Tunturibacter gelidoferens: one gene and its partner. The protein of the gene in region 1 interacts with the protein of each later gene in a pairwise test. Links are inferred from orthologs where the notes say so. Each region holds a gene or a part of one and is shown in the gene's direction. Other genes may lie near its edges. The genes, in order: ruvC and ruvA.

Region 1 (8,078 bases):
CCGAGCTTGAGGTACGCCTGGTGATCTTTCTTAATGGCATTGGAGACGAAGACTAGACCCAGCTTGTCATTGGGACGAGACCACCTGCGGCCAGAGTAGTCGCCGCCAAACTCCACCGTCTGGTCGACCTCCGTATAAGCAAAGGACTCATGCTGACCTTCGTTCCATCCAAGACGGCCAAACACCCTCACATCCTCCGTCAACTCCTGTTCGGCATTGAAGGTGAAGCCGTACTTTACCGCGCCGAATCTCTCAGAGTTCTGGATGACCGGCCGTGTACCTTCGCCGGCGAGGAAAGCTTTGTTGGAGTCGCGATACAAACCCATGTGAGCGTGATTGACGTAGCTCAGGACGCGGATGGTGCCTTTGCGTTCGGGCGGTAGCAGCCTTCCGAGCAGTGGCTTGCGTAGCTCGAACTCCCAGTTCTGCCCGCTGGCACGACGAAGAGCCCAATCCAGATCGATCCCATTGGCTACGGTCGGCATCAGTGCGAGCGCGTATCGTGCGGACCAAACCTTGTCATCGTATTCGCTGACGATGCCATAGGTGTAGCCGCGAGTGTCGGCAGCATAGTCCCAGGCACCGTTGTTGTCGACGGTCCAGTTCATGAACTGCAAATGGCTGTCGCTGCCGATGCTGTTGATGTCGAGAAAGTCGGGCAGGCTCATCTTGCCGACGTGGAACTCCAGACGTCGCTCCGGCACTTCGCGGGCTACGGAAAACTGTGTTTGCGAATTTTCTACGAGCTTGTTGGTGAAGCCGATCGTCTGATGGAGTTGCGCGCGGGCCATGTAGGGTGTCGAACCGAGGTTCGGATTACGGACCACATCGAGATTCGTGAAGCCGGCCAGTCCCAGGGCCTCGCTGTCGCCCCGGCCGCCTGCAGATTCGAGGTCGAAGAGAGCGTCCAGCGCGAACTTCGGATCAGTGATTACTTGCGCACCCAGATAAAGCGTGCCGAGCAGGGAGGTCTTGTATTCGCCGCGGGGCAGCAGGCTGTTGACGCCCTCGTAGGGCGAATGGAAGGGCCCATGCGCCTGGAAGATGATGTTTGCCTGACCGCCGATGAAAAATCGTGAATGCTCCCAGTGCGGAAACATGGTCGGGGAATCAGTTTGAACAGCGGCTGGAGCAGGAGCATCGATCTGTGATGGCTGCGTCGTCTCTGTTGCGAACTGCGTCTGCGCAGCCGAAAAAAAAGAGGCTGATAGCCACATCGCGCATGTGCCAGCAAGCAGGCGACTCCGGTTGAGGTTTCGTGTCATTGAACTGTTATCTTCAGCCCTGAAAGTGAACAGAGTGCAAATTGGCCGACGGATTGAGCCTTTCGAAGGTCGGGCGACTCTGATCGCAAGATTGCATCTACATCGCCCGTCACGGTAGTATACCCCGGTAGGGTACATGGGGTGAAGCAAATGTCACACACAAAGTCGGCTCAGATCAAATTGCTCAACAGGGTCAAGAAGATTCGAGGCCAGATAGATCGTGTGGATCGCACCCTGTCGTCAGAGGATCACGAATGCGCCGAGGTGCTGATGTTACTCGCGGCGGCGCGTGGTGGAATCAACGGGCTGATGGCTGAGGTGCTTGAGGATCATATCCGGCTGCATCTGTTGCGCGACGGACATGCTCCTCTCACTCCAGAGTTAGGGGAAGATTTGATTGATCTCGTGCGCGCCTATCTCAAGTAACAGTTTGCACAGTTTCCTCTCGACTGCCTTATGAAACTCGTGACTTCATCGCCGCACTCAAAGATCGCTCAATTCGACTTTGCTCCAACTACCACCAGACCAATCCCAGCAATGAGCGAGACCGTGCTCAAGATCGGAGAGAGCGGAAGGGTGTCCTGAGTCTTACGCGAGATCTGAACCGGTCCTGCGTCGACCACCTTCTTCTCGTGTGTGAAGGAGAGTCCGCCGGTGGCGTACCCGATGATGCCAAGGACGATGAGGAGAATTCCAACAATAGTTGCTGCCTTCATGGAGTGAGGCCTTTCTTCTTCGAATGAAGATCGCGACTTAATTTCTGATGCCGATTTCGACTTGCGCAGATGCACCATCACTGTTTACCGGCGAACTTGCATGCAACCGGACCTCGGGAGTAGTCTGCTTTTACACGGGAAAGGAGGATGGTCCAGCCTATGAAAATTGATGGAAGATGTAGTTCAACGCAACGTGAGGTGACTGAGGCTTAGAGCGTCCATAGCTCTAGTCCTGGCGGTCTTTGTACAAAAGTCCACGCCGAGGCCCAGTCCGAGTATGGACGCCTCAGGTCAATCTCAACAGTTCACCGCCAGACGGCTCGCTGCTCTCCTTAGAGTGCGAGCCGTTTGCGTTTACCCCGCACTCTAACGGTAGGATATTAACCATGAAACCTCTGGTGATTGCAGGACGGGCCTTTCAGTCGCGGCTTATCGTCGGTACTGGCAAGTACAAAGATGGCGCAGAGACTCAGGCTGCTATTGAAGCCTCTGGAGCCGAGATGGTGACCGTCGCGGTTCGAAGGGTCAATCTCGATCGAACGAGTGAGTCACTGCTGGACTTCATTGATCCGAGGCGTTATTTTCTGTTGCCCAACACGGCTGGATGTTACACCGCCGACGAGGCGATTCGAGCAGCGCGACTGGGGCGCGAAGTGGGGCTGTCGGATTGGGTCAAGATCGAGGTGATCGGCGATCAGCAGACCCTCTATCCGGATGTGCAAGCTACGCTCGAGGCGACCCGCGTACTGGTCAAAGAAGGGTTCACCGTTCTGCCGTATACGTCGGACGATATTGTCTTCGCCAAGCGGCTGATTGACGCTGGTGCGGCGGCTGTTATGCCTCTGGGCGCACCCATCGGCAGCGGGCTTGGGCTGCAAAATACGGCCAACCTGCGCATTCTGCGGGAGCTGATCACCGAAGTGCCGTTGATCGTGGATGCAGGCGTTGGCACTGCCTCTGATGCTGCGGTCGCGATGGAGTTAGGCTTCGACGCCGTGCTGATGAACACCGCGATAGCTGCGGCGAAGGACCCCTTGCTGATGGCCGAGGCGATGCAGCACGCCGTGCTGGCAGGGCGGCAGGCCTTTTTGGCGGGCAGGATGCAACGAAAACTCTACGCTACGGCCAGCTCCCCGCTTGAAGGGATCTCCCGCTAGTGCGCTAAGTTCCCTTGGTGGACTCAACCTCGATAGTCCGAAGCTGGCGCGAGATGCAGTAAACTTCGCCCATGCGAGTCTTCGGCATCGACTGCGGAACGGAGTTCACCGGCTACGGGGTGGTGGAGGTGGATTGCGGCGCCCGCATGCCTCGTCTCGTTCACCTGGCGGCCGGTACGATCCGGCTCAACAAGAAAGAGAAGACACCGCAGCGGCTGGCTCAGGTTTACGCTGAGCTGACTGCCTTGATGACTCTGCACCAGCCGGAGATCGTCGCTATCGAGGAGGTCTTCTTCTCGGCGAATGCAAAGTCTGCACTAAAGCTTGGCCAGGTGCGAGGGGTCGCGATGCTGGCCGCGGCGACCTGTGGAATGCCAGTGGCCGAGTATGCGCCGCTCTCGATAAAAAGCTCGGTGGTGGGCTATGGGTTGGCCGCCAAAGAGCAGGTGCAGTTCATGGTGAGGCGTCTACTCAACAACGAAGACGCCTTCGATTCCGCAGATGCAGCCGACGCGCTCGCGATTGCGATCTGCCATATCCACACCGCGCAGACACTTGAACTCGAGGGCGCGCGCCGATGAGAACGACAGCGAGCGTTGTGTTTTGCACCGCTCTTCTCCTAGCCTCGGCTTTTTCATCCGTGGCCCAGACACCCGAAGCACAATCTGCTGTGCCTGCAAATCAACCGGCTGAGGTTAGCTTTCAGTTCGACCACGCGGGGCTTCCTGTCCCACGGTTCACACTGCGGATCCATGAGAACGGAACAGGTACCTATCAGGCAGATCAGGCGGAGACTCCAGCCACGCAGACATCGATGCGGGGTCAGGCAGCGCAGCATGTCGATCGGCCGATCAACCTGACTCCAGGCGTCGTCGCAAAGATCTTCAAGGCGGCGCGGGGGCTGAATCATTTCAATGTCGAATGTGCTTCCAAAGCGAAGAACATAGCCGACACGGGCACGAAGACGCTCACTTACAATGGCTCAGATGGGTCGGGATCGTGTGTCTACAACTACTCAGAGAACAAGATGGTTGGTACGCTTACCGATATCTTCCTTGCAATCGCTTCCACGCTGGATGAAGGCCGTAAGCTGGAATTTCTGCATCGTTACGACCGCCTCGGCCTCGATGCCGAAATGAACTCTTTCGCCGACGAAGTGAAGGAGGGACGTGCGCTCGAATTGGGAACGATCTCGTCGACGCTGGCCTCAATCGCCGACGACACTGCGGTGATCCAACGCGTTCGCTTGCGGGCGGCAAAGATGCTCGAGCAGGTTGCAGCGGATCGTCCTTGAAGCTTCTGCTGAGAAGGTGCAGCAATCACGCGTAGACCTTACTCATAAGACATCGGCGGTATAGATAAGGATCGATAGAGCTCTGCCATCGATTCCAGCGCGATTGATTCGGCGCGTGCCTGCACAGGGATACTGCGTGGCCATGCCGCGGAGAGCTGTTCAGCGGAGTGGCCAGCGGCACGGAGGTTATTCTGAAGCGTCTTACGCTTCTGCGCGAAGGAGTGCCTGAGAAAGATGTTGAACCCGTCAGGATCCACTCCAAGCTCAGCAAACCTCGGCGCGAAGTGCAACCGGAGCACGGTGGAGTAAACGTCCGGAGGAGGCGAAAAAGCGGACGGCGGCAATGTAAAGAGGGTGTCGACCTTCGCGTTCATCTGCGCCGTCGCGGAGAGCAAGCCATAGTCGCGAACCCCCGGTGCAGCCGAGACGCGTTCGGCTACCTCTCGCTGCATCATCAGAACGGCGCGGGCGAGCGTGCCGACTTTGCCAGCCGCGAAGAGCTGCAGCAGAATATCCGACGTGATGTAGTACGGAAGATTCCCAATCACGTCTGCCGTCTCCCCCGCGGGCACAAGTGCTCGCAGGTCCGTCTCTAGAACATCGCACTCGAGAATCTGTACCTGCGGGTGATCGCGAAAACGAAAGGTCATTTCGGCTGCCAGAGCACGGTCGAGTTCGAGCGCAATCAGCTTGTGACAACGTCCTGCCAGTATGTCGGTAATCGCCCCGTGCCCAGGGCCAATCTCGATGACGGTACGCTTGCTAAGATCACCAAGGGCATCAACGATGGCGTGACGGGCGGAGTCGTCAACGAGAAAATTCTGCCCCAGCTTCGGCTTACGTTTCATCAGCATCCAATGTGTGCGGTTTGTTCCTGTGCTCTTCTATAGACTAACGGTTTGGTTGGAAAGATAAAGGACGAAGGTATGCATATTGTTTTCGCAGCATCGGAGTGTTCCCCCTGGGCCAAGTTGGGCGGTATGGCAGATGTCGTGAGCGCGCTCCCACGTACACTGGCCAAACTCGGTCATCGCGTCAGTGTCTTTCTGCCCTACTACCGGCAGGTCGCGAAGGCTGTACCGAACCCTCCGGTGGTACTGCCCAGTGTCACGATTCCTTTCCCGTCCTATAACCGCTTCGTGCGTATTCTCGACGGTGGAATCAAGGGCGGAGTCCAGACTTACTTTATCGATTGCGCCGAATTATTCGATCGCGAGAACTTCTATGACACCCCCTCTGGCGATTACCCCGACAACGCGGAACGCTTCGGGCTGCTCTGCCGCGCCGTTATCGAAGCCTCAAAGATGCTCGGCATTCCTGACGTCTTCCACGTTCATGATTGGCAGGCGGCGATGCTCCCGGTCATGCTCGGCTCCATCTACTACTTCGATCCCGTCCTGCGCCACGTTCCATCGGTCTTGACCATCCACAATGCCGGACATCAGGGGGTGTTTCCTCCGCAGACCATCGAAACCCTGCTCCTCCCCTGGGATTTATTCACTGTTGAGAAACTCGCACACTATGACAAAGTCGACTTCCTGAAAGGCGGCGTCTTGTATGCAGATGCCATCACTACGGTCAGCCGTAGGTATGCCGAAGAGCTCCAGACGAGCGAGTTTGGCAACGGGCTTGACGGAGTCTTTCGGCAACGTAGCGGAGATCTCCTCGGAATAACGAACGGCATCGACACCGACGAGTGGAATCCGGCGACCGACTCACACATTGCAGCGCACTACACGGCTGAAAACCTTGCCGGCAAGAAAGAGTGCCGTCGAGATTTGCTTCATGCTTACGGGCTGGAAAATGTCAATGACGACACCGCCATCATCGGAGTCGTCTCCCGCTTCGCCACGCAAAAGGGCTTCGACTTTATCGTCGAGATCATGGATCGTTTGGTGCAGGAGGACATGGTGCTGGTGATCCTGGGCAACGGCGAAGAGTACTACGAACGCCTCCTGGGGGAGATGGCCGACCGCCATCCCGGCAAGGTGCGCGTGCAGGTTAAATTCGACAATGTAATGGCGCACAAGATCGAGGCGGGGGCCGACATCTTCCTGATGCCCTCCCGGTATGAACCCGGCGGTCTAAACCAGCTTTACAGCCTCAAGTACGGTACGATCCCGGTTGTCCGGGCCACTGGCGGTCTTGACGACACGATCGATGAGCAGCCTAACGGCGGCGGTAATGGCTTCAAATTCTGGGGCTACAGTGCGGGGGCACTCTTCGATGCGCTCAAGCGCGCTCTTGAAACCTTCCGGAATAAACAGGAATGGCATCAAATGATGCAGAGAGGTATGGCGCAGGACTTCTCCTGGGATAAGCCGGCGGCCGAATACGTGCGCGTCTATGAGCGGGTTATCGAGAATCGCAGTTAGGCTGTTCGTCTTCGTTGCAGGAGATAGTGCAGCGGAACTCCAAGCAGGATGATCCCGGTTCCAACAAGGGAGTTCCGCGGCTGATCTGCAAACGAAAAGACCAACAGGACCGCGGCCGCGAGGATGAAAAGGGCCGGCAGAACCGGGTATCCCCAGATGCTATACGGACGCGCTATGTGTGGCTCGCGACGGCGAAACACAAAGATCGTACTGGCTGTGAGCATGTAGAACAGCCACTCGCCGAAGATGGCCAGCGAAAAGAGCGCCTGAAACTTTCCAATCGCAAGTAGCAGCAGTGAACTCAGAACGGCCTGAAGGATCAACGCAGTCGACGGCGTTTGAAACCGTGAGTTGACATGCGCAAGCTGCTTGAAAAATAGGCCATCGCGGGCCGCTGCGAACGGAACGCGCGCACCGGAGAGCGAAGATCCCACAAAGGTCGCGCAGATACTGACTGCCATCCCGATCGACACCAGGGTTGCTCCCCACGGTCCGGCGACTAGTCGCATCGCATCGGCTGCAGGTCGATCCGCTGCGGCGATGGTTGCTGCGGGCAATACGTATTGGATGGCAGCGTTGGTCAGCATGTAAAGCGCACCGACGATGGCAACGCCTCCAACCAACGCGAGCGGCATGCTGCGCTGCGGCTTCTGAACCTCGCCCGCCATGGTTACGACATCGCTCCACCCGTCATAGGCCCATAGTGCGGCGACCAACGCAATCATGAACCCAGTAAAACCTCCGCGTGCTCCTGTGAAGTCTGTGCTGAAGTTGTGCCACGAGCCATGTTGGCCTGCGGCTCCAAAGCAGAAACCCGCAATCACGAGAATCAGCAGTCCCTTGAGCCACGTGAGCAGAAGCTGCACGTTGGCAGATCTTCTCGTCCCGATAATGTTGAGTATGGCGATGAGCCACGTCACCATGATGGCAAAGATCTGTCCCCAGAAAAGATGGAGGAAAGCTGGACGCGCAAAGAAGCTGAAGACTGCGAAGGTACCCAACACCCGCGCCAGGCCGGCGGCGATGGTAGCAAGCGAAGCAGGCTTGGCCACCGTAATCTGGGTCCACATGTAGAGGAAGCCGGTCAGATCCCCGTAGGCCTCGCGCAGAAAAGCATATTCGCCGCCGTACCGCGGTCTAGCGGCAGCGATCTCCGCATAGGTCATGGCGCCAAAGAGTGAGAGCAGGCCCCCCACAATCCAGACCACGTAAACCATGCGAGACGAGCCCACCGCAGCCATCATCTCCCGCGGCACCAGAAAAATGCCGCT
Region 2 (8,127 bases), 1.7 Mb from region 1 along the record:
CGGAGCCGTCGTCGCCAGGTACATCGTCGAAAGAAAATCATCCGCGAGCCCATGGGCAAACTTCGCCAGCATATTCGCCGTCGCGGGAGCCACCACCAGCAGCTTGGTCGACTGCGCCGCCTGTATATGTTCGATACTGCTCGGCGCCCCGCCTCCACTCTCGCCCGACGAGTCATCCTCGCTCGACCCGGTCCCCGCCTCCTCGCCCCACAACGAAGTAATCACCTTATGTCCGGAGATCGCCGCAAACGTCAGCGGCCTCACAAACTCTTCCGCCGCCGCCGTCATCACCACATGCGGGTCGTACCCGGCATCCTGCAGCAGCCGCACCAGCTCCACCGACTTATAAGCCGCAATCCCGCCGCAAACCCCAACCGTAACCTTTAGCCGCTCCGTACCCATAACCAGAATCCTACCTTCTTCGTACCGCACACGCGCTTACTTCAGTGGCGGAGCCACGACGCGGAATGCATCCGCATCGCACTCCCGCAAGCCCTGACAAGATATAGGCATCAACCCATCCTTCGCCAGACAAACCTCAACCGCGGTCAACCGATGATCTGCGCAACTCACCACCACGCTTGCTTGCGGGAACGAGGGATTCGCCTTCGCAAACAGATCGACAATATCCTTCGGCCTCATCGGCTCCTCATGCTTCAGCTTCCGCAGCTTCTTTGGAATCCTCACCGAATGAAACGCCTGACGTTCCAGCCCGAAGAACTCCTCCGGCGACATTGTGGTGCAGGTGCCGTGCTTACTCCACTCATGCTCCAGTAGCGGCAGGTCAGGAGTGATATCCAGATTCCGTTCCGGCTGCAAAGGTCCCGGTCGCTCCGCGCAGTTCACCGGATACGATCCGTCGTAGTTCTGTGGCCACAAACCGTGCAACACAAATCCACGAGTCGCCTTACACTCCGGACCTGCCCCGGGCACCGAACAGAACTCAGGCCCCCACGAAAGGTTCATAAGATAAAAATCGAACTTCCCCGGCTCACTCCTCTCCTGCGCACACGCAGACGAACAAACAGCCAGCCAACTCATCATTGGCAGACAAATCCCAGCAAGCCGCACAAGAAAGGAAGTCCTCATAGGGCACATCTTAATGCACCCCTCGTCTTGCCAGAGCGGAGCGCCCAACACGCTACAATCACCAGAAGCATGATCGCTCACCTCCGCGGACGCCTCCTCGCAAAAACTCCCAATCAGGCCATCCTCGAGTGTGCTGGTGTGGGCTACGACGTCACCATCAGCGTCACTACCTTCTCCGCTCTTCCCAACGAAGGCGCAGAAGCGACTCTGCACATCCACACCCACGTCCGTGAAGACCAGATCGCGCTCTTCGGCTTCTCCGAAACTCAGGAGAAGCGTCTCTTCGAAAAGCTCCTCACCATCTCCGGCATCGGCCCAAAGCTGGCCATCACCGTCCTCAGCGGCATCGACGGCAGCCGCCTGATCACCGCCATCCGCTCCGGCGACCACGCCACCCTCACCCGCATCCCAGGCATCGGCAAAAAGACCGCCGAGCGAGTTGTCCTCGAGCTCAAAGACAAGCTCGACGACCTCGCCGTCGCCATCCCCACCACCACGGGAGGCCCTCATCACGGCCCCGCCGGCGACGATGCCCTCTCCGCCCTTGTCAACCTCGGCTACCCCCGCCCCGTCGCCCAGAAAGCCATCGAAACCGCCGTCGCCAAAGATCCCGCTGCCTCCCACGACTTCGAAAGCCTCTTCCGCGCCGCCATGGCCGCCATCCGTTAGCCTCGCACCGTCGCCCTGACCTCGTCGCCCTGAACCTCGTCACCGCCCTGAACCTCGTCGCCCTGACCTCGTCACCGCCCTGAACCTCGTCGCCAGAAACTCCTCACCCTGAGCCTTGTCACCGCCGAGAACCCCGTCGCCGCCCTGGACCCAGTCGCTGCCCTGGACCGGCGCTGCCCTGAACCTCGTCACCCTGAACCTTGCCACTGCCCGAGACCTCGTCATCTCGACCGAAGCGACAGACAGTCTCACCGTCTGTCGCGTAGTGGAGAGACCCCTGCATTTCGCCCGTGTCCGCCACGACCTCAAAAATAAATCTCAAAAACCTGTCACATTTTTCGCAGCTCAAAAAGGCGCATCCCCAGCCATACAAAACACCACAAACACACCACGTTTCACCATCCAAAACACCACGTTTTGCATCCACAATTTGTAGAAACCCAGCAAAAATCCCCTCCCACCACAAGCAAAAAAAATCCCACCGAAAATCAGACGGCCTCGAAACCGTTTGAGCGATTTCGAGGCCATAAGTTCGCAGACGGCCCGTAAGCCGAATTCTGTTTTAGACGATCATTCCTCTACGCGACGCATTACTGCGGCGCTTTAGCAACCTACCCGCAAGTTTCGGCTCTCTGGACGGCGTCACCGCCATTTCGAGTCTCTCCGCCTGGGCGCATCGGGCCGATACGCTCCTGCCGCCTGAAGAGAAGCGGCAAGATCCCTGCCTATTTGGTCTTGCTCCGTGTGGGGTTTACCCTGCCGCGTCCATTACTGGCCGCGCGGTGCGCTCTTACCGCACCTTTTCACCCTTACCCCAAGCCGCTTGCGGATCTACCGAGGCAAATCACCAACCTGAGGCGGTTCATTCTCTGTTGCACTTGCCGTCCAGAGGTCTTGAAACCTCCGTCCCGGACGTTATCCGGCACACTGCCCTGCGGAGTTCGGACTTTCCTCCCCCGCCAAACACCTTGCGGTGAAGGCGGCAGCGATCATCCAGCCGCCTGCAGCTATAAGTGTATCCCACGCAGCGAACAAAACCCGTCCAGCTGCGTATTAGAGAGCAAGGCAAGTCTCGCTTTGGAGGCCTCTGGCTGGTAGTCTCAAGCGTACCCAAGGTAGACAAGGCAATGGAATTCAAAGAGGCCGTAAAGATCGCGCTGCAGTCGCTCTGGGCGAACAAGCTCCGCTCCGTCCTGACCCTGCTCGGCGTTGTTATCGGCGTAGCGAGCGTGATCGCGGTGGTGACGCTGGTCAACGGCGCGAACACCTATGTCACCACAAAGTTCGCCAGCTACGGCGCAGATGTCTTCACCGTCTCGAAGATGCCCCAGATCATCACCAGCCCTGAGGACTATCAGCGGTATCAGAAGCGCAAGAACATCCTCTACCCGGACTTTCAGTATGTGGCGGCGAACTGCAGGCACTGCATCGGGATTGGCGCGCAGCAGGCCGTGACGGGGAAGATCGTGCGGGGTACGGAGTCCACGACTGATACGAACATCCGGGGATATACGTGGCAGATGCCTTCGCTGCAGAACCTGAACATCATGCAGGGGCGCGGGTTCACAGAGGCGGACCAGGAGCATGCCTCGCATGTGGCGATCATCGGGACCGATATTGAGGACCATCTTTTTGCGGGAGTGGATCCGCTGGGACAAGAGTTGCGGGTCGACGGCACTCCGTACACGGTGATTGGGATCAGCGAGAAACAGGGGAGCACGTTTGGTGCTAGCCAGGACAACTGGGTCGCCGTGCCGCTGACGGCGTTTCAGAAGAGCTATGGGACGGCGAAGACGCTGACGATTTATGTGAAGGCGGGTGAGGCTGGACCGGTGCTGGAGACGGCGGCGGACGAGGTAAGGGTTCTGGTGCGATCGAGCCGGCATGACGCTCCGGGATCCGAGGATTCGTTTGAGCTGGATACGAACAATACGCTGGTGGGATTCTTCAGCATCGTGACGCGGTCGTTTGGGGCGGTGGCCGGGGCGGTGGCGCTGATCTCGCTGGTCGTCGGCGGCATCGTAATTATGAATATCATGCTGGTGAGCGTGACTGAGCGGACGCGCGAGATCGGTATCCGCAAGGCTCTGGGCGCGCGTCCAAAGGATATCCTGATGCAGTTTTTGATCGAGTCGGGGACAATGGCGCTGGTCGGCGGAGTCTTCGGCGTGATCGGGGGAATCCTGGTGGCGCAGGTGATTACGATCCTGGCAGGATTTCCTTCGACGATTGCGCTGTGGAGCGTCATTGCCGGGCTGGTGATGGCTACCGGTACGGGAATCTTCTTCGGTGTCTATCCGGCGCGAAAGGCCGCGCAACTGGATCCGATCGTGGCGCTGAGATCGGAGTGAGGCACGGGCTGGGCAGGGACAGAGGGCAGGGAGGTCGTTGATGCGGATCGCCGATACGAAAGAAACGGTAGTGATGGCTCTGGATACGCTGCGGGCGAACAAGCTGCGCAGCGGACTGACGATTCTGGGGATTGTGATTGGCGTGATGACGGTGATTATCATCTCGTCGGTGATTAACGGGTTGAACTCGAGTGTGTCGGGCCTGGTGGAGTCGCTGGGGACGAATGTGATCTGGGTCTTCCGGTTTCCCGTGATCGGGGTGCGGCCAACGACAGAGATGCTGACGCGGAAGCAGTTGACCTACGAGGACGCGATGGCGATGAAGGAGCTGCCGCATGTGGTGGCGGTGACGCCGGGATTGCAATATCGGGACAAGAGCGGTGTGGAGGGCACGGTCGCGGTGAAATATGGTCCCAAGATCATGGAGGGGACGACCCTGGAGGGTGACACGGCGAGCGTGAAGGATGTGTATGAGCTCGACTTGAAGGATGGCCGCTTCTTCAACGAGAGCGACGTGGAGCGGGCAGCGAACGTTGTCGTGCTGGGGATCGATACGGCGGACGGGCTGTTCGGCGCGACGAATCCGGTGGGCGAGGATGTGACCATCGCGGGCATGACATTTACCGTTGTGGGGGTAATGGACAAACAGAAACAGGCGTTTGGCGGAGGCAAGAACCCGGAAGACAACAAGGCGTTCTTCCCCGTGACTACGTTCCACAAGATCCACCCGGAGATACTGGATTACTGGATCAGCCTGAAGTTTGATGACCAGAAGAACAAGACGCTGGTGCAGGATGAGCTGGAAGAGCTGTTACGGCGCAGGCGGAAGGTGAAGAACGAGGCGCCGGACAACTTCGCGATCTTTGGAACCGATTCGCTGACTCGTCTCTGGACCACGATCACAGGTGGCCTGTTTTTACTGCTGTTTGCGCTCTCCAGCGTGGCGTTGCTGGTGGGAGGCGTCGGCGTGATGAATATTATGCTGGTCAGCGTGACGGAGCGAACGCGGGAGATCGGGGTGCGCAAGGCGATCGGTGCGAGCAAGCAAACCATCCTCGCGCAGTTCACCCTGGAGGCCATTACGCTCTGCGCTGTCGGCGGCGTCATTGGCGTGCTCATCGGCAGTGCGATCGCCCTGGTGCTACACCTCTTCTTTCCGTCGATGCTGTCGGCGCTGTGGGTTGCCCTGGCCTTCGGCTGCTCGTGCGGAATCGGACTTCTCTTCGGCATTTATCCGGCGTGGAAGGCGGCGAATCTGAATCCGATCGAGGCTTTGCGTTATGAGTAGTGTAGGTGACCGATCTCGGAATAGCGGGTGGTGATTCGGTGTGAGTAGGTTCGGTAGACTACTGAGATGGCCATCACAATTGAGGCGATCACGACGCTGTTGACACTTGCCGGGCTCGCCTATCTGCTGCTGGCGCTGTGGGGTACCCGTGACTTCGCACACTATTGGCGGCGAAAGGCGGTCGATGTTGGCTTCGCCCCCGACGTTACGATCTTGAAGCCGGTGAAGGGCGTGGACCAGCGGATGTATGCGGGGCTGGTGAGTCACTGCCGGCAGCAGTACGCGGGCAACTTCGAGATTGTCTTCGGCGTAAGCAGCCTGAACGATCCGGCCGTTGGTGAGATCGAGCGGCTGCAGGCTGAGTTTCCTGCGTGTGCGATCCGCCTGGTGGAGTGCCGGGAGCGGCTGGGTACGTCGGGTAAGGTGAGCAATCTGGTGCAGATGCTGCGCGAGGCCCGGTATGAGCATGTGCTGATCAACGACAGCGACATTCGTGTCTCTCCGCAGTATCTGACGCGGGTGATGCAGTGTTTTTCCGACGCGAAGGTGGGCATGGTGACGGCTCCTTATATCGGCCGCACTGCGGAGGGCGGCGGGGGCCTGACGGTGTGGTCGCGGCTGGAGGCGTTGGGTATTTCGACGGACTTTCTGCCGGGTGTGCTGACGGCGCGCAAGCTGGAGGGCGGGATTCGATTTGGGCTGGGATCGACGCTTGCTACCAGCAAGAGCGTGCTGGCGAAGGCTGGGGGTCTTGAGCCGCTGACGGAGTATCTGGCTGACGACTACGAGATGGGCGCGCGCATTGCGGGGGCAGGGTATCGCGTGGAGCTTGCGAATGAGGTGGTGGAGACTACCGTACCGGAGTATCACTACCGCGGGTTCAAGGACCATCAACTGCGCTGGGCGAGATCGACGCGGGATTCGCGCAAGTTGGGATACCTCGGACTGGGGATTACGTATGCGGTGCCATGGGCGGTGATGACCTGCGTTGCGAGTGGGCTTGCACTTTGGAGCTTTTCTCTGCTGAGTGTGGTGCTGCTGGCGCGGGTTGCGGTGGCGCTTTCGGTCGGAGTGGGCGTGCTGGGCGATGAGCAGGTGTTGCGCGACCTGTGGTTGCTGCCGCTGCGGGATTTCTTTGGGCTGGGCTTCTGGGCCTGGAGCTTTGCCGGAGATACTGTGGTGTGGCGCGGGGAGTTGTTCGCGCTGCGGGATGGACGGATCACGCCTGTACCTCCTGTGAGCCTCTGAACGGTGGGCGACGTCGATGTGTCCGGATTGCATCATGGATACCGATACGCGTCTGAGTATGCCGTGCCTGGGGGTACCCCCCTCCGGGGGTATTTCGTAATAAAATCTTTGGAATGAGTGACATAACATTTTTGACGTTTCGTAAAATCGTCCATGCAAAGGGGTTACGGGTAAATTCGTCTTTCGAAAAGGGTTAGCGTCGATAATTCGAGCAGAAATAGAAAAAGCCCCCGGGGATGATGATCGCGGGGGCCTTCTTTTTTGCTCTGTCTTTCAATGATAGCGGATTTGCCATAACTCATGCGCAAGGTGGATCTCATTGACGATAAATGAGATAGATGTGATGAGGGCTTGACAGAAGATTTTGACTGTGAAAACGGGAGGTTGGAGAGTCGGCCCTTTCGGAGTTCGGGCCATCTTCCTGATTTCGAGTCCGTAACTTCCTGGAAGCCGACTTTCAAGGACCAACGCGTGAGCAACACACATCGATCGGCACGATTCGCAAACAGAACGAAGCCCCGGAACGACCCAGGGGCCTCGGCGTTGGGCGGTCTTAGTCGTCCAACGGAATCGTCAGTACTTCCTATTCGTCAAATCCTCGATCAGCCCCGGCCCTGTTGGCTCCCAGCCAAGTGTCTTGCGCGTCCACTCGCTTGAACCCGGCATATTCTGTGCTGCAGCGTGCCCGAAGAAGATCCCGAAGTGCTCGACGGCCTTTTCAGCGGGGATCGAAACCACCGGCACCTGCAGCCCCTTACCGATCGTCTCCGCGATATCCCGCAGCGACACGCCCTCTTCCTGCAAAGCGTGATACGTCGTCGTGCCTGGTCCCGTCTTCTCGACCGCCAGACGATACAGGTGAGCAACATCTTTTAGCGGAGCTGCGGCCCAGCGGTTCGCGCCGTCGCCCACATAAGCCGAAACACCCTTCTCGCGAGAGATCTGAATCAACCTCGTCACCAGCCCCTGCTTGCGCGTGTCATGCACCTGCGGTAGCCGCACAATCGCCGCATGAACACCTTTTGCCGCCACAGCCTGCGCCGCCTGTTCCGGCCTGCGCGGCATCGCGGGCGAGTCTGCCGGGGGATCAGTCTCTTTGCGCAGCTGACCCGGTGCACTGGGCCCGACCCCGGAGGTGATCACCAGCAACTTGCCTGGTTCGAGGACCGATCCCATGGCCTCAATCGCCTGGATCTCGTCCTTCGCATTCTGCGCAAACTTCGAAAAGTCGTCGTGGTTGAAGGCCAGGTTTACCACAGCATCCATCCCCTCGGCTCCGCGGCGCAGGCAGTCGAGGTCCTGGAAGTCGCCGCGATGGACCTCGGCACCGACAGCCTTCAACTGCTCCACGCCGGCATCGCTGCGGGTAAGTCCACGCACCTGGTGCCCTACCTCAATCAACTCTTTCACCAGCTCCGTCCCAATGAATCCCGTCGAACCCGTTACGAATAGACGCATGGTCACTCCTCCTGTTGTTGGTGG

Evidence for each region.
Region 2: the proteins of ruvC (region 1) and ruvA interact in binary tests that used the Escherichia coli proteins (3 or more experiments, as listed by UniProt). The link is inferred for Tunturibacter gelidoferens from one-to-one orthologs.

Annotation. Positions count from the first base shown.
Region 1 is NZ_CP132938.1:2,711,466-2,719,543, forward strand. The notes cover bases 2,056-4,964. They hold ruvC (crossover junction endodeoxyribonuclease RuvC), read left to right. Parts: upstream 2,056-3,209; coding sequence 3,210-3,719; downstream 3,720-4,964. Other genes in these bases: RBB81_RS12125 (thiazole synthase), read left to right, coding at 2,368-3,138; RBB81_RS12135 (hypothetical protein), read left to right, coding at 3,716-4,432; rsmA (16S rRNA (adenine(1518)-N(6)/adenine(1519)-N(6))-dimethyltransferase RsmA), read right to left, coding at 4,471-4,964. In the rest of the region: RBB81_RS12110 (carbohydrate porin), read right to left, coding at 1-1,265; RBB81_RS12115 (metal/formaldehyde-sensitive transcriptional repressor), read left to right, coding at 1,416-1,691; RBB81_RS12120 (DUF3185 domain-containing protein), read right to left, coding at 1,760-1,981; more of rsmA, read right to left, coding at 4,965-5,286; glycogen synthase GlgA, read left to right, coding at 5,359-6,807; RBB81_RS12150 (APC family permease), read right to left, coding at 6,804-8,078.
Region 2 is NZ_CP132938.1:993,253-1,001,379, reverse strand. Bases 1-2,958 are described here. They hold ruvA (Holliday junction branch migration protein RuvA), read left to right. Parts: upstream 1-1,158; coding sequence 1,159-1,758; downstream 1,759-2,958. Other genes in these bases: RBB81_RS04620 (ABC transporter permease), read left to right, coding at 2,886-2,958; RBB81_RS04635 (ribonuclease T2 family protein), read right to left, coding at 439-1,089; coaBC (bifunctional phosphopantothenoylcysteine decarboxylase/phosphopantothenate--cysteine ligase CoaBC), read right to left, coding at 1-402. In the rest of the region: more of RBB81_RS04620, read left to right, coding at 2,959-4,109; RBB81_RS04615 (ABC transporter permease), read left to right, coding at 4,150-5,397; bacteriohopanetetrol glucosamine biosynthesis glycosyltransferase HpnI, read left to right, coding at 5,464-6,645; RBB81_RS04605 (SDR family oxidoreductase), read right to left, coding at 7,219-8,103. UniProt on the Escherichia coli protein: The RuvA-RuvB-RuvC complex processes Holliday junction (HJ) DNA during genetic recombination and DNA repair.